Regions from separate parts of the Ensifer sp. D2-11 genome, predicted to be linked through region 2. Evidence: predicted binding sites of a transcription regulator. Region 2 holds the regulator's gene; each other region holds the start of a gene.

Region 1 (4,163 bases), 1.5 Mb from region 2:
TCGCATGGCTGCTGTTGACCAGTGTCACGCCGACCAGCAGCAGTTGCAGATCCGCCTGGCGCAGCGATTGCGGCGGCGGCTCGGTGATTGCGGTAATCGGTGATGGCCTGCGCGGACGGCCGACACGCGGCGCGGCCACCGCCAAAAGGATGGTGAGCGCGAAGCCCGCCGCCATGGCGGGCAGGACCATCTGCCCGCCGACGATCCCGATCAGCCAGCCACCCAGCATCGTCGCCCCGATAAAGGCGACCGAACCCCAGACACGCATCTGCGCATAGTCGAAGCCCCAGCGCCGCACGCCCGAAAGGGCGATCGCCTCGACGATCGGCACATATGGCGAATAAACCGCCGATTGCAGCGTGTAGATGACGAGCACCGGCCAGAAGCTCTGCGCATAGAAAAGAACGATGGCCGCGGCGAAGGATAGGATGCCCGACCAGATCAGGACGATCGTCCGCTCGCCGATGCGGTCTGCGAGAACGCCCGCCAGCGGTGCGGTGATTACCCGGACGAACATCGGAACTGCAAGCACTATGCCGATTTCGAAGTCGCTGAGCGACAGGCTGCTCAGCCAGACCGGAAAGTACGGCATGGCGAAACCGTTGACGATCAGCGGCGCTGAGAAGAGAAGCGCGATGCGGAGTGCGAAATGGCGCGGCGGGGGCCCCGCGACGAATGCGGGAGCAGATGACGGAATCATGGAAGGACCTGATGGCTGTGGGCCACCATTAGCACAACCGCGCGTGTGTTTGCCATCGGCTAGATCATGATGTTTTAGGTCGAGTCGACCTAAAAACATGAACGTGATCGATTCCAAAAAGTTGAGACGCGGGATGCGGGCGGAAAACCGCGCACACTTTTCCTCATCCCGCTCGTCACTGCGGGTGCTTGTCCACCGGAACGATAGTCGGCCCCCTCCGGGAGTTTTCCCTTACCCCGCAGAATCACTTAGGCGGCCTGCGGTGCGAACCGCCTGACGGGCATCGTCTCGGCCTCCCCGGCTCGCTGCCCAGCGGCGGTGTCGCCGCGCATCTGGTGCCAGGTGATGAGCTCCATCGTGCCGTCGTGATGCTCGGCGATCGCCGTGCAACTCTCCACCCAGTCGCCCGTGTTTATGTACCGAATGCCGTCTATGTCCTCGATGACCGCATGATGGATGTGGCCGCAGATCACGCCTTGCGCGTCGTGACGACGGGCTTCCTCGGTCACGACTTTCTGGAACTCGCCGATGAAGTTCACCGCATGTTTGACCTGCAGCTTGGCCCAGGAGGAAAACGACCAGTAAGGCATGTCGAGACGACGACGTATCGCCGCAAGGCCTATATTGATGGCGATCGCCATGTCGTAGGCCCAGTCGCCGAGATAGGCGAGAACGCGTGCGTTGCGCACGACCACGTCGAACTCGTCCCCGTGCAGCACGAGATAGGTCCGCCCGTCCGCGCCCTTGTGGAGATAGCGCTGCGCCACTTCGATACCGCCGAAGTGAACGCCCGGAAAGTCCCGGAGGAACTCGTCGTGATTGCCGGGGATGTAGATGATGCGCGTGCCTTTTCGTGCCTTGCGCAGAAGCTTCTGGACCACGTCGTTGCAGGATTGCGGCCAATACCAGCTGCGTTTGAGACGCCAGCCGTCCACGATATCGCCGACGAGAATGATCGTCTCCGCCTCGTGGTGCCGCAGGAAATCCAGGAGAAAGTCCGTCTTGGCCGCTTTCGAGCCCAGATGAACATCGGAAATGAAAAGCGTCCGCAGTTTCCGAACGGAATCCTGTTGGGGTGCCGATGCCGCCATGCCAGCCTCATCCTGGTTTAGCCGTTTCACGACCGTCAAAATCAGACTCGTGTTTCAGGAAGATGACATGGGACGCGGAGCACACAGCGAGCGCCGAGTAGCCATGGCTGGAAAGAACCGCGTCGAAACTGTACGTGCCGGGCGATTCATGCCAAAAGGCACGACATCTATCAGCACCGGACGTGAACGCGATTTCACAACCGCGCTCTCGGGTCCACGCAAGAATTCAAGGAATGCAAAGGCATGAACACGGGCGATAAAGCGAAATCCCAGGCCGTTCCCGCCAGCGGAGACATCGATCAGCAGGCACTCTTCTTCCATCGCTATCCCCGCCCCGGCAAGCTCGAGATTCAGCCGACCAAGCCGCTCGGGAACCAGCGCGATCTGGCGCTCGCCTATTCGCCCGGGGTCGCCGCACCTTGCCTCGCCATCAAGGACAACCCCGAGACCGCTGCCGATTTCACCGCCCGCGCCAATCTCGTCGCCGTGGTATCGAACGGCACCGCCGTTCTCGGCCTCGGCAATATCGGTCCCCTCGCCTCCAAACCCGTGATGGAAGGTAAGGCTGTTCTCTTCAAGAAGTTCGCAGGGATCGACGTCTTCGACATCGAGATCGACGCACCGACGGTCGATCGGATGGTCGACGTCATCTCGGCGCTGGAGCCGACCTTCGGCGGCATCAATCTCGAGGACATCAAAGCTCCCGAATGTTTCGAGGTGGAGCGGCGTCTGCGCGAGAAAATGGAAATACCGGTCTTCCACGACGACCAGCACGGGACCGCGATCATCGTCGCGGCCGCCGTCCTGAACGGCCTGGAACTCGCCGGCAAGGACATTGCCGAGGCCAAGATCGTGGCCTCCGGTGCCGGGGCGGCGGCGCTTGCCTGCCTCAACCTCCTCGTCACGCTGGGCGCCAGGCGCGAAAACATCTGGGTCCACGACATCGAAGGTCTCGTCTACAAGGGGCGCGAGGCCCTGATGGACGAGTGGAAAGCCGTCTACGCACAGGAGAGCGACAATCGCGTGCTCGCCGACAGCATCGGTGGGGCGGACGTGTTTCTGGGGCTCTCGGCCGCCGGCGTCCTCAAGCCTGAACTGTTGGCCCGGATGGCCGAAAAGCCGCTGATCATGGCGCTGGCCAATCCTACGCCGGAGATCATGCCAGAGGTGGCCCGCGCCGCGCGGCCCGATGCCATGATCTGCACCGGACGCTCGGACTTCCCGAACCAGGTCAACAATGTCCTCTGTTTCCCGCATATCTTCCGTGGCGCGCTCGATTGCGGCGCACGCACCATCGACGAAGAAATGAAGATGGCGGCGGTCCGCGCGATCGCCGGCCTTGCCCGCGAGGAACCGTCGGATGTCGCCGCGCGCGCCTATTCCGGCGAAACGCCGGTCTTCGGCCCCGACTATCTGATCCCTTCGCCTTTCGATCAGCGGCTGATCCTGCGCATTGCGCCGGCCGTTGCAAAGGCCGCGGCCGAAAGCGGCGTCGCCACGCGTCCGATCCAGGACTTCGACGCCTATCTCGACAAGCTCAACCGTTTCGTCTTCCGCTCCGGCTTCATCATGAAGCCGGTCTTTGCTGCAGCGAAGAACGCGGCGAAGAACCGCGTCATCTTCGCCGAGGGCGAGGATGAGCGGGTGCTGCGCGCCGCCCAGGTGCTGCTGGAAGAAGGCACGGCCAAGCCGATCCTGATCGGCCGCCCGCAAATCATCGAGACCCGCCTGCGGCGCTACGGCCTCAGAATCCGCCCCGATGTCGATTTCGAGGTCGTCAATCCCGAGGGCGACCCCCGCTATCGCGACTATGTCGATGATTATTTCGCCCTGGTCGGGCGGCTCGGCGTCATTCCCGAGGCGGCCCGCACGATCGTGCGCACGAATACGACGGTCATCGGCGCGCTCGCCGTCAAGCGCGGCGAGGCGGACGCGCTGATCTGCGGGGTCGAGGGACGCTACAGCAGGCATCTGCGCGATGTATCGCAGATCATCGGCAAGCGTTCGGGCGTACTCGACTTCTCGGCGCTCAGCCTCCTGATCTCACAACGCGGCGCGACCTTCTTCACCGATACCTATGTGAGCTTCAGCCCGAGCGCGGAGGAGATCGCTCAGACGACAGTGATGGCGGCAAACGAAATCCGCCGCTTCGGCATCACGCCGCGTGCTGCCCTCGTCTCCCACTCGAACTTCGGCTCGCGCGATTCCGAGAGCGCTTTCAAGATGCGCACCGCACTGCAGCTCGTGCGCGAGCTCGCCCCCGATCTCGAGGTGGACGGAGAGATGCACGGCGATTCCGCCATCTCCGAGGTCCTGCGCCAACGCGTGATGCCGGACAGCACGCTGAACGGCGAAGCGAACCTGCTCGTCTT
Region 2 (4,163 bases):
ATGGACGAGCCCTGCTCGGCGCTCGATCCCATCGCGACCGCGAAAGTCGAGGAACTCATCCACGAATTGCGGGCGAATTTCACGATCGTGATCGTCACCCACTCGATGCAGCAGGCGGCGCGCGTGTCGCAGCGCACGGCCATGTTCCATCTCGGCAATCTCGTCGAGGAGAACGATACCGACAAAATGTTCACCAACCCGGACGATCAGCGCACCCAGGACTACATCATGGGCCGCTTCGGCTGATGGCGAGAGGGGCGGCGCTTTTCCGTCCCTCCCGGTTTAAGATCGACCGAGCCATTCAGAACGGCGGGTCTCCCGAGGAAACGAATATGTCTCACGCACACATCATGTCCGCCTTCGACGAAGAGTTGAAGTATCTCACGCGCCGCATCTCCGAGATGGGCGGTCTTGCCGAGCAGATGGTCGCGGACTCCGTCCGTGCGCTCGTCAATTCCGATCTTGCTCTCGCCCAGAAGGTTATCTCCGACGACACCATTCTGGACGACGCGGAACGGCAGATCGGCGAAAAGGCGATCGTCACCATTGCCAAACGCCAGCCCATGGCCTCGGATCTACGGGAGATCATGGGTTCGATCCGTATCGCCGCGGACCTGGAGCGCGTCGGCGATCTCGGCAAGAACACCGCCAAGCGCGTGATTGCCGTCGCCGGTTCGGGCATACCGCGCAAGCTTGCGCGCGGCCTCGAACACCTGGCCGAGCTCGCGCTCGTTCAGTTGAAGGAAGTCCTGGACGTCTACGCCTCCCGTTCGCCGGAAAAGGCGAACAGCATTCGCGAACGCGATGAAGAGATCGACGCGATCTACACTTCTCTGTTCCGGGAACTGCTGACCTACATGATGGAAGATCCGCGCAACATCACGCCCTGCACGCATCTTCTTTTCTGCGCCAAGAACATCGAGCGTATCGGCGATCACGCGACCAACATTGCCGAAACGATCTACTACATGGCGACAGGCGCCCAGCCGCAGGGCGAACGGCCGAAGGACGACATGACGTCGACATTGGGTTCCGTGACGGACTGAGATCGCCCGGCATCCGGGCCTATGCAGAATTTGTTCCGGCCGCTTTGGCGCGGCCTACCACCGTGCGCGGCGGCATGACGGCTGTCGTGCGTAGGAAGGAGTCCTACTGAATGTTGCCGAAGATTGCCGTAGTCGAAGATGAGGAAGCCCTAAGCGTTCTCCTGCGCTACAATCTCGAGGCAGAAGGCTTCGAGGTCGATACGATCCTTCGCGGCGACGAGGCGGAGATCCGCCTGCAGGAGCGCCTGCCCGACCTTCTCATCCTCGATTGGATGCTGCCCGGGGTTTCCGGCATCGAGCTCTGCCGCAGGCTGCGCCAGCGGCCGGAAACGGAGCGCCTGCCGATCATCATGCTGACGGCGCGCGGCGAGGAGAGCGAGCGCGTGCGGGGCCTTGCCACCGGGGCCGACGATTACGTCGTCAAGCCCTTCTCGACGCCGGAACTGATGGCGAGGGTCAAGGCGATGCTCAGGCGCGCCAAGCCCGAGGTTCTGTCGACGCTCCTGCGCTGCGGCGATATCGAGCTCGACAGGGAGACGCACCGCGTCCACCGCCGCAGCCGTGAAGTGCGCCTCGGCCCGACGGAGTTCCGGCTGCTGGAATTTCTCATGTCCTCACCGGGGCGCGTCTTCTCCCGTTCACAGCTCCTGGACGGTGTCTGGGGGCACGACATCTATGTCGACGAACGGACCGTGGACGTCCATGTCGGACGTCTGCGCAAGGCACTGAACTTCTCCAACATGCCCGACGTCATCCGGACGGTGCGCGGCGCGGGCTATTCGCTGGAGAGCTGAGACCGAAGGTGCCGGCTTACGGCATGGCAAAGAAAAAAGGGGCCTTTACGGCCCCATTTTTCGTCGTGCATCCAGAGCGGAATGAGCAGGCGCCTCAGCGCATGCGCCGGCGCTCGGCAGAGGGCTGGTAGGCCAGCCGGGCATGAAAGGTGCAATAGGGAGAGGCTTCCGGGGAGTCGTTGCCGCAGAAGTGGAACTCTTCCTTGAGCGGGTCGCCGATCGGCCACTTGCAGGTGCGTTCGGTAAGCTCCGTGAGCTCCAGCCGCCGCGACATCGGCAGGACGATATTCCTGTCGATCTGCAGCTCCTGGTCGATCGCCAGGTCGACGGCGAGCTCTTCCTTGAGCGCGGTCGCACCGGCCGTGCGGGTTACGGTGCGGGTTACGGAACGCGCAGCATAGTTCGGTGCGCGCGGGGCAGACGTCGCCCGTTTGGGGCGGGCTGCAGCGGCCGTGCTTCCGCCGGCCTTGGCGCGCCCGGGCAGGCTCAGCCGATGAACCTTGCCGATGACCGCGTTGCGGCTGACGCCGCCCAACTGCGCCGCGATCTGGCTGGCGCTCAGGCCCTCCGACCACAGCTTCTTCAGTTTCTCGACCCGCTCGTCAGTCCAGTTCATCTCTGCACTCCCCGTTCTCGGCGTTGGGATGGCGGAATCCGTCACCGCTCTCCGGGAAAAACCCGAAGATTCAACGCGATAATACTTTTGGTGACTAGGTCCGCCGCATGCGTCTAGTAATTGAATGTTAACCTACCGGCAGGGTGACTCCGTGGCAAGAGTCGCCGGAATCGCGCCGAATCGATTTCGCGGTTTTCCCCAACTTGCTGTCGGAGCGTTGCATTTTTGCAAGTCCCAGAGTGCGATTTTTTCGCGCTTCGGAATCGGTATCCGCAAAGCGCCTGCAAACCTTGGTTTTGTTGACATCGCGGTGCGAAATGGGAATAGTGCCTGTCGCCGCCGCAAGGCGGCATTTTTGATTTTTATCGGGCCGAACGGTCCGATGCCGCCGGAATGAAGGAGAGCTCGACATGGCCGCAACCACGCCGCTTTACGACACCTATCTGCGCGCGCCGTTGCGTTTCGAGCGAGGTGAAGGCGTTTGGCTGATCGCCGAAGACGGCACGCGCTATCTCGATTTCGCTGCCGGTGTCGCCGTGAACTCGCTCGGCCATGCCCATCCTCATCTCGTCGAGGCGCTGAAGGCGCAGGCCGACAAGGTCTGGCATCTGTCCAATCTCTACGAGATTGCGGGGCAGGAAAGCCTTGCGCGGCGGCTGACCCAGGTGACCTTCGCCGATCGGGTGTTCTTCACCAATTCGGGTGCGGAAGCGCTCGAATGTGCGATCAAGACGGCGCGGCGCTATCATTTCGCCAAGGGGCACGTCGAGAAGTTCCACGTCATCACCTTCGAAGGTGCTTTCCACGGCCGCACGCTCGCGACGATCGCCGCCGGCGGACAGCAGAAATACATCGAGGGCTTCGGGCCGAAGGCGCCGGGCTTCTATCAGGTCCCCTTCGGCGATATCGGCGCGGTCAAGAACGCGATCAATGAAGAAACCGCGGCGATCCTTGTCGAGCCGATCCAGGGCGAGGGCGGCATTCGGACGGCATCGAAGGAGTTCATGCAAGGGCTGCGCGAACTCTGCGACGAGTTCGGCCTGCTTCTGATCCTTGACGAGGTCCAGTCCGGTGTCGGCCGGACCGGCAAGCTCTTCGCCCATGAATGGGCGGGCATCAAACCCGATATCATGGCCGTCGCCAAAGGCATCGGCGGCGGCTTCCCGCTCGGCGCCTGCCTTGCGACGGAAGCGGCGGCCGCCGGCATGGTGGCGGGCACGCACGGCTCGACCTATGGCGGCAACCCGCTCGCAATGGCGGTCGGAAATGCCGTGCTCGACGTCGTTCTCGCCGAAGGCTTCCTCGATCAGGTGCGCGAGGTGGCTCTCGTCTTCCGTCAGGGGCTCGCTTCGTTGAAGGATCGTTTTCCGGACGTGATCGAGGAAATCCGCGGCGACGGGCTGATGCTCGGCATCAAGGCGAAGGTGCCCTCCGCGGACCTTTTGAAGGCGATCCGCGCCGAGAAACTGCTCGTCGTCCCGGCCGGCGAAAACGTTCTGCGCCTGTTGCCGCCGCTGATCACCACCCCGGCCGAGGCGCGCGAAGGACTGGCACGGCTCGAACGCGCCGCGGAGGCGGTGAGCGGCAAGAGCGGCAACGCCGCGGCTTGAGCGCCCGAAGGTTTCGGATCGAACCGGCCCGGGCGGGGTCGACAAACGGATTCTACGACAGGAAACAAGGCAGTATGACCAGACACTTCCTCGATCT
Region 3 (4,163 bases), 770 kb from region 2:
GGTCAGGTCGAACTGGTTGGCGACCTGAGTGTTGCGCAGCAGCACGTCCTCCACGCGGCGGTATTCGGCCCTGTCCTCTTCGACCGAGGCGATGCTGACGGCGGGGATGGGTGTGGTCGGCAGCAGCGTGAGATCGAAGGGTGCCAGCCGCTCGTCCATGGCGCGCATGAGCTCTTGCCGCTTCCGCAGCAGGTCCTCGATCGCTGCGTCGTGGACCGTGAGGCGGCGGCGCAATGTGGATTTTACGCGGATGTCGACCGGCGCATTGTCGTCCAGGAGCCAGTCCGCGTGCACACGGCTTGCCTCGAGGCCCGCAAGCGAGCCGATCGCGGTTGCCTCGGCGAAGCGGGCGAGGAGATCGTCGATCCCGCATGCGGCGAGTTTCGCACCCGCGCGGGAGAAGGCTTGCAGGCTTCTTTCGAAAGCCGCCGCAATTTCCGGCGCAAGCCCTTCGAGAAGAGCGCCTTCGGGAATGCCGAGCTTCAGGCCGGCGAGCGGCATGGGCTCGAGCGGTCTCGGCGTCTCGCCGGCCATGACCGCGTCGGCGGCCGCGCAATCGGCGACCGTGCGCGCAAGCGGGCCGATCGAATCGAGGCTGGGGGACAGGGGAAAGGCGCCTTCCAGAGATATGCGGCGGGCGGTGGGCTTGAAGCCGACGAGGCCCTGCAGGGCGGCCGGAATGCGCACCGAGCCGCCGCTGTCGGAGCCGATGGCGATCTCGCTCGTGCCCTCCGCCGCCGAGACGGCGGCGCCCGAGGAGGAACCGCCGGGAATGAGGCTCGGGTCGATAGCGTTGCCGGGCACCGGGTAATGCGGATTGAGGCCGACGGCGGTAAAGGCGAATTCCGTCATGTGAGACTTGCCGATGATGACGGCGCCGGCCGCGCGAAGGCGCCGGACGATCGCCGCGTCCGCTGTTGCCGGAGGCGCCGCGCGGCGGATGATGGAGCCCGCAAGCGTCGGCTCGCCCGCGATGTCGAAGAGGTCCTTGATGGAGACGATCCGCCCGTCGAGGGGCCCGAGGCTCTTGCCCTCGCGCCGCCTCCCGTCGGCAGCGTCCGCTTCCGCGCGGGCTGTCTCGGGATAGAGCTTCACAAAAACGCGTTCATCGTTCCGCCGCCCGTCGAGGCGGGCGAGAACGGTTTCGAGGCGGTCGCGGGCGGGCGTATCTGACGGGGGCAAGGAAGGACCTCGTGAATTGCGGGCCAAGTCCGGAAGGAAGTCCTTGGAAGCGCTCCAATATTTAAAGGATCGCACGATTGATGTACAATAGGGGGCGATAGGGACAAGCAATCGGGAAGACGCCGATGCGAATTCTACGATCCTCCGCAATCCTCGACTCCTCCGCGATCCATGAGGTCAGATACGATGTACCGCGCCGGACGTTGAGCGTCTGGTTCCTCGGCAACCGCAGGCCCTATCATTACCTCGACGTTCCGGAAGAGGTTTACGAGGAACTGCTGCATGCGGATTCCGCCGGCAACTATTTCAATCGGCACATACGCCATCACTACGGGTTCCTGCATTAGGGATTGCCCCTTATCCGCCTGCAGGCAGCCCCTTCACAGAACTGTCGCCAAACCGTCCGAATAGTTTCATCCGCCTGTAAAGCCGCTGACATCTGGCTCGCCAATGGTCCGCTCGCGAGAACCGACGATTCGCGAAACGGAACCGGAGGCAGGGATTGGCCGCTCTTCGAAACACCCTCACCAGGCGTTCTTTCCTCTTCTCCGCCGGCGCCGCCGGTCTTGTCGCTTCTTCCGGTCTCGCCACGCCGTTCTACGCGCGCGGCTACGGACGGCCGGAATTCGCCCATGGGGTACAGTCCGGCGACGTCGATACGGGCTCGGGGATGATCTGGACGCGGGTCGATCGGCCGGCGCGCGTTTCCGTCGAGTATTCGACCACGGAAAGCTTTTCGAATGCCGTCAGGCTTGCCGATATCGATGCGACGCCGCTGACCGACTGCGCCGTCAAGTGCCGGCTCGACAGTCTGCTGCCGGACCAGGACATCTTCTATCGCTTCATCGCGACCGATCTCTACGACGCCAATCGCGTCTCCGAACCGGTCGTCGGGCGCTTCCGGACGGCTCCCTTGCGCCGCCGCTCCGTGCGCTTCGTCTGGTCCGGCGACACGGCGGGGCAGGGCTGGGGCATCGACGAGGTCGGCATGAAGACCTATTCGACCATGCGGCTGCACGAGCCGGATTTCTTCATCCATTCCGGCGACACGATCTATGCCGACAATCCTATCCCCGACGAGATCAAGCTGCGCGACGGCGGCATGTGGAAGAACCGGATCGTCACGCCCGAGAAGCGAGACGTCGCGCGGACGCTCGAGGAATATCGCGGCCAGTGGAAATACAACCTGCTCGACGAGCATGTGCGGAGGCTCCATGCCGAATGTCCCACCTTCTATCAGTGGGACGACCACGAGGTCCTGAACAACTGGTCGGCCTCGACCGATCTCAGCGACGACCCGCGCTATCCGGAGAAGGATGTCGCCGTCTATGCCGCCCGCGCGGCCCGCGCGTTTCACGAGATGACGGCGATCCGCACGCTGCCGACGGAGCCCGGCCGCATTTTCCGCAAGATCGCCTATGGTCCGCTGCTCGACGTCTTCTTCGTGGATCTGCGCTCCTATCGCGGCCCCAACCAGGAAGAGGGGGGTGGCGGCCTCTTCGGCTGGCGGCAGGCGGACTGGCTGAAGCGCGAGCTTGCGGCGTCCAGCGCCACCTGGAAGGTGATCGCCTGCGACATGCCGGTCGGCCTCATCGTCTGGGACGACTATTCGGCAAGGCGCGGATCGGATGCCATCGCCGACGGCGACCATGGCGCGCCGAAGGGGCGCGAGAGCGAATTTGCGGATCTCCTGCGCTTCGTCCGCGACAATGCGATCGAGAACCTCGTCTGGCTGACGGCGGACGTGCATTACACGGCGGCGCATCACTACGATCCCTCGCGGGCCGCCTTCAAGGACTTCTCGCCGTTCTGGGAGTTCGTCTCCGGGCCGCTTCATTCCGGCACCTACGGGCCGAAGGAGCTCGACATGACCTTCGGCCCCGAGGTTCGCTTCATGAAGGCGTCCGGCGGAGGAATCGACAGCAACCTGCCGCCGTCGGCGGACCTTCAATTCTTCGGCATCGTCGATATCAGCGGCCAGACGCGGCAGATGACGGTGCGGCTGATGGACCGGCAGGATCAGGAACTCTGGCGGGTAACCCTCGATCCGGCGGTTTCCGCTTGAGCCGGCGGCGCCTCACGCAGGTCAGCCCTGCGCGCCGGCCCCCTTTCGCTTCCGGGAAAAAACCTGTATGAGCGCGGCAACTGAAAAGCGGTACCTGCCTCGTCGCGCGTGCCCACGAACTTTCCGAGACAAAAAATGAGCATTCGTAACATCGCGATCATCGCGCACGTCGACCATGGGAAAACCACGCTCGTCGACGAACTTCTGAAGCAGTCGGGCTCCTTCCGCGAAAACCAGCGCGTCGCCGAGCGCATGATGGATTCCAACGAACTGGAAAAGGAACGCGGCATCACCATCCTCGCCAAGGCGACTTCGGTCGAGTGGAAGGGTACGCGCATCAATATCGTCGACACCCCCGGCCACGCCGATTTCGGCGGTGAAGTCGAGCGTATTCTGTCGATGGTGGACGGCGCCATCGTTCTGGTCGACGCCGCCGAAGGCCCGATGCCGCAGACGAAATTCGTCGTCGGCAAGGCGCTCAAGGTCGGTCTTCGGCCGATCGTGGCGATCAACAAGATCGACCGACCCGATGCCCGTCACGAGGAAGTCATCAACGAGGTATTCGATCTCTTCGCGGCGCTCGATGCGACCGATGAGCAGCTCGACTTCCCGATTCTCTACGGTTCCGGCCGTAACGGCTGGATGAACGTCGCGCCGGAAGGTCCGCAGGATCAGGGCCTGGCACCGCTCCTCGATCTCGTTCTCGATCACGTTCCGGAGCCGAGCGTCGGCGAAGGCCCGTTCCGGATGATCGGCACCATTCTCGAAGCCAATCCCTTCCTCGGCCGCATCATCACCGGGCGCATTCATTCCGGTTCGATCAAGCCGAACCAGGCGGTCAATGTCCTCGGGCAGGACGGCAAGGTGCTCGAGTCCGGGCGCATCTCCAAGATTCTTGCATTCCGCGGCATCGAGC

What was found. Region 2 encodes PhoB, which activates phosphate uptake and scavenging genes when phosphate is short. Its sites were predicted from a motif close to TGTCATNNANCTGTCAT; they were not measured.
Region 1: M1D34_RS06065 (UDP-2,3-diacylglucosamine diphosphatase) is a predicted target of PhoB. The motif match lies at 1,843-1,859, and genes of this name have one in related genera.
Region 3: M1D34_RS16670 (alkaline phosphatase D family protein) is a predicted target of PhoB. The motif match lies at 1,561-1,577, and genes of this name have one in related genera.

Annotation. Positions count from the first base shown of each region.
Region 1 is NZ_CP096433.1:1,258,781-1,262,943, reverse strand. Features, by position in the region: gene M1D34_RS06070 (MFS transporter) at 1-700, opposite strand, end outside; gene M1D34_RS06065 (UDP-2,3-diacylglucosamine diphosphatase) at 949-1,791, opposite strand; gene M1D34_RS06060 (NADP-dependent malic enzyme) at 2,035-4,163, shown strand, end outside.
Region 2 is NZ_CP096433.1:2,718,853-2,723,015, reverse strand. Features, by position in the region: gene pstB (phosphate ABC transporter ATP-binding protein PstB) at 1-246, shown strand, start outside; gene phoU (phosphate signaling complex protein PhoU) at 333-1,046, shown strand; gene phoB (phosphate regulon transcriptional regulator PhoB) at 1,157-1,840, shown strand; gene M1D34_RS13105 (GcrA family cell cycle regulator) at 1,935-2,456, opposite strand; gene M1D34_RS13100 (hypothetical protein) at 2,608-2,853, shown strand; gene M1D34_RS13095 (aspartate aminotransferase family protein) at 2,867-4,066, shown strand; gene argF (ornithine carbamoyltransferase) at 4,141-4,163, shown strand, end outside.
Region 3 is NZ_CP096433.1:3,493,596-3,497,758, forward strand. Features, by position in the region: gene M1D34_RS16660 (amidase) at 1-1,182, opposite strand, end outside; gene M1D34_RS16665 (KTSC domain-containing protein) at 1,308-1,529, shown strand; gene M1D34_RS16670 (alkaline phosphatase D family protein) at 1,685-3,247, shown strand; gene typA (translational GTPase TypA) at 3,383-4,163, shown strand, end outside.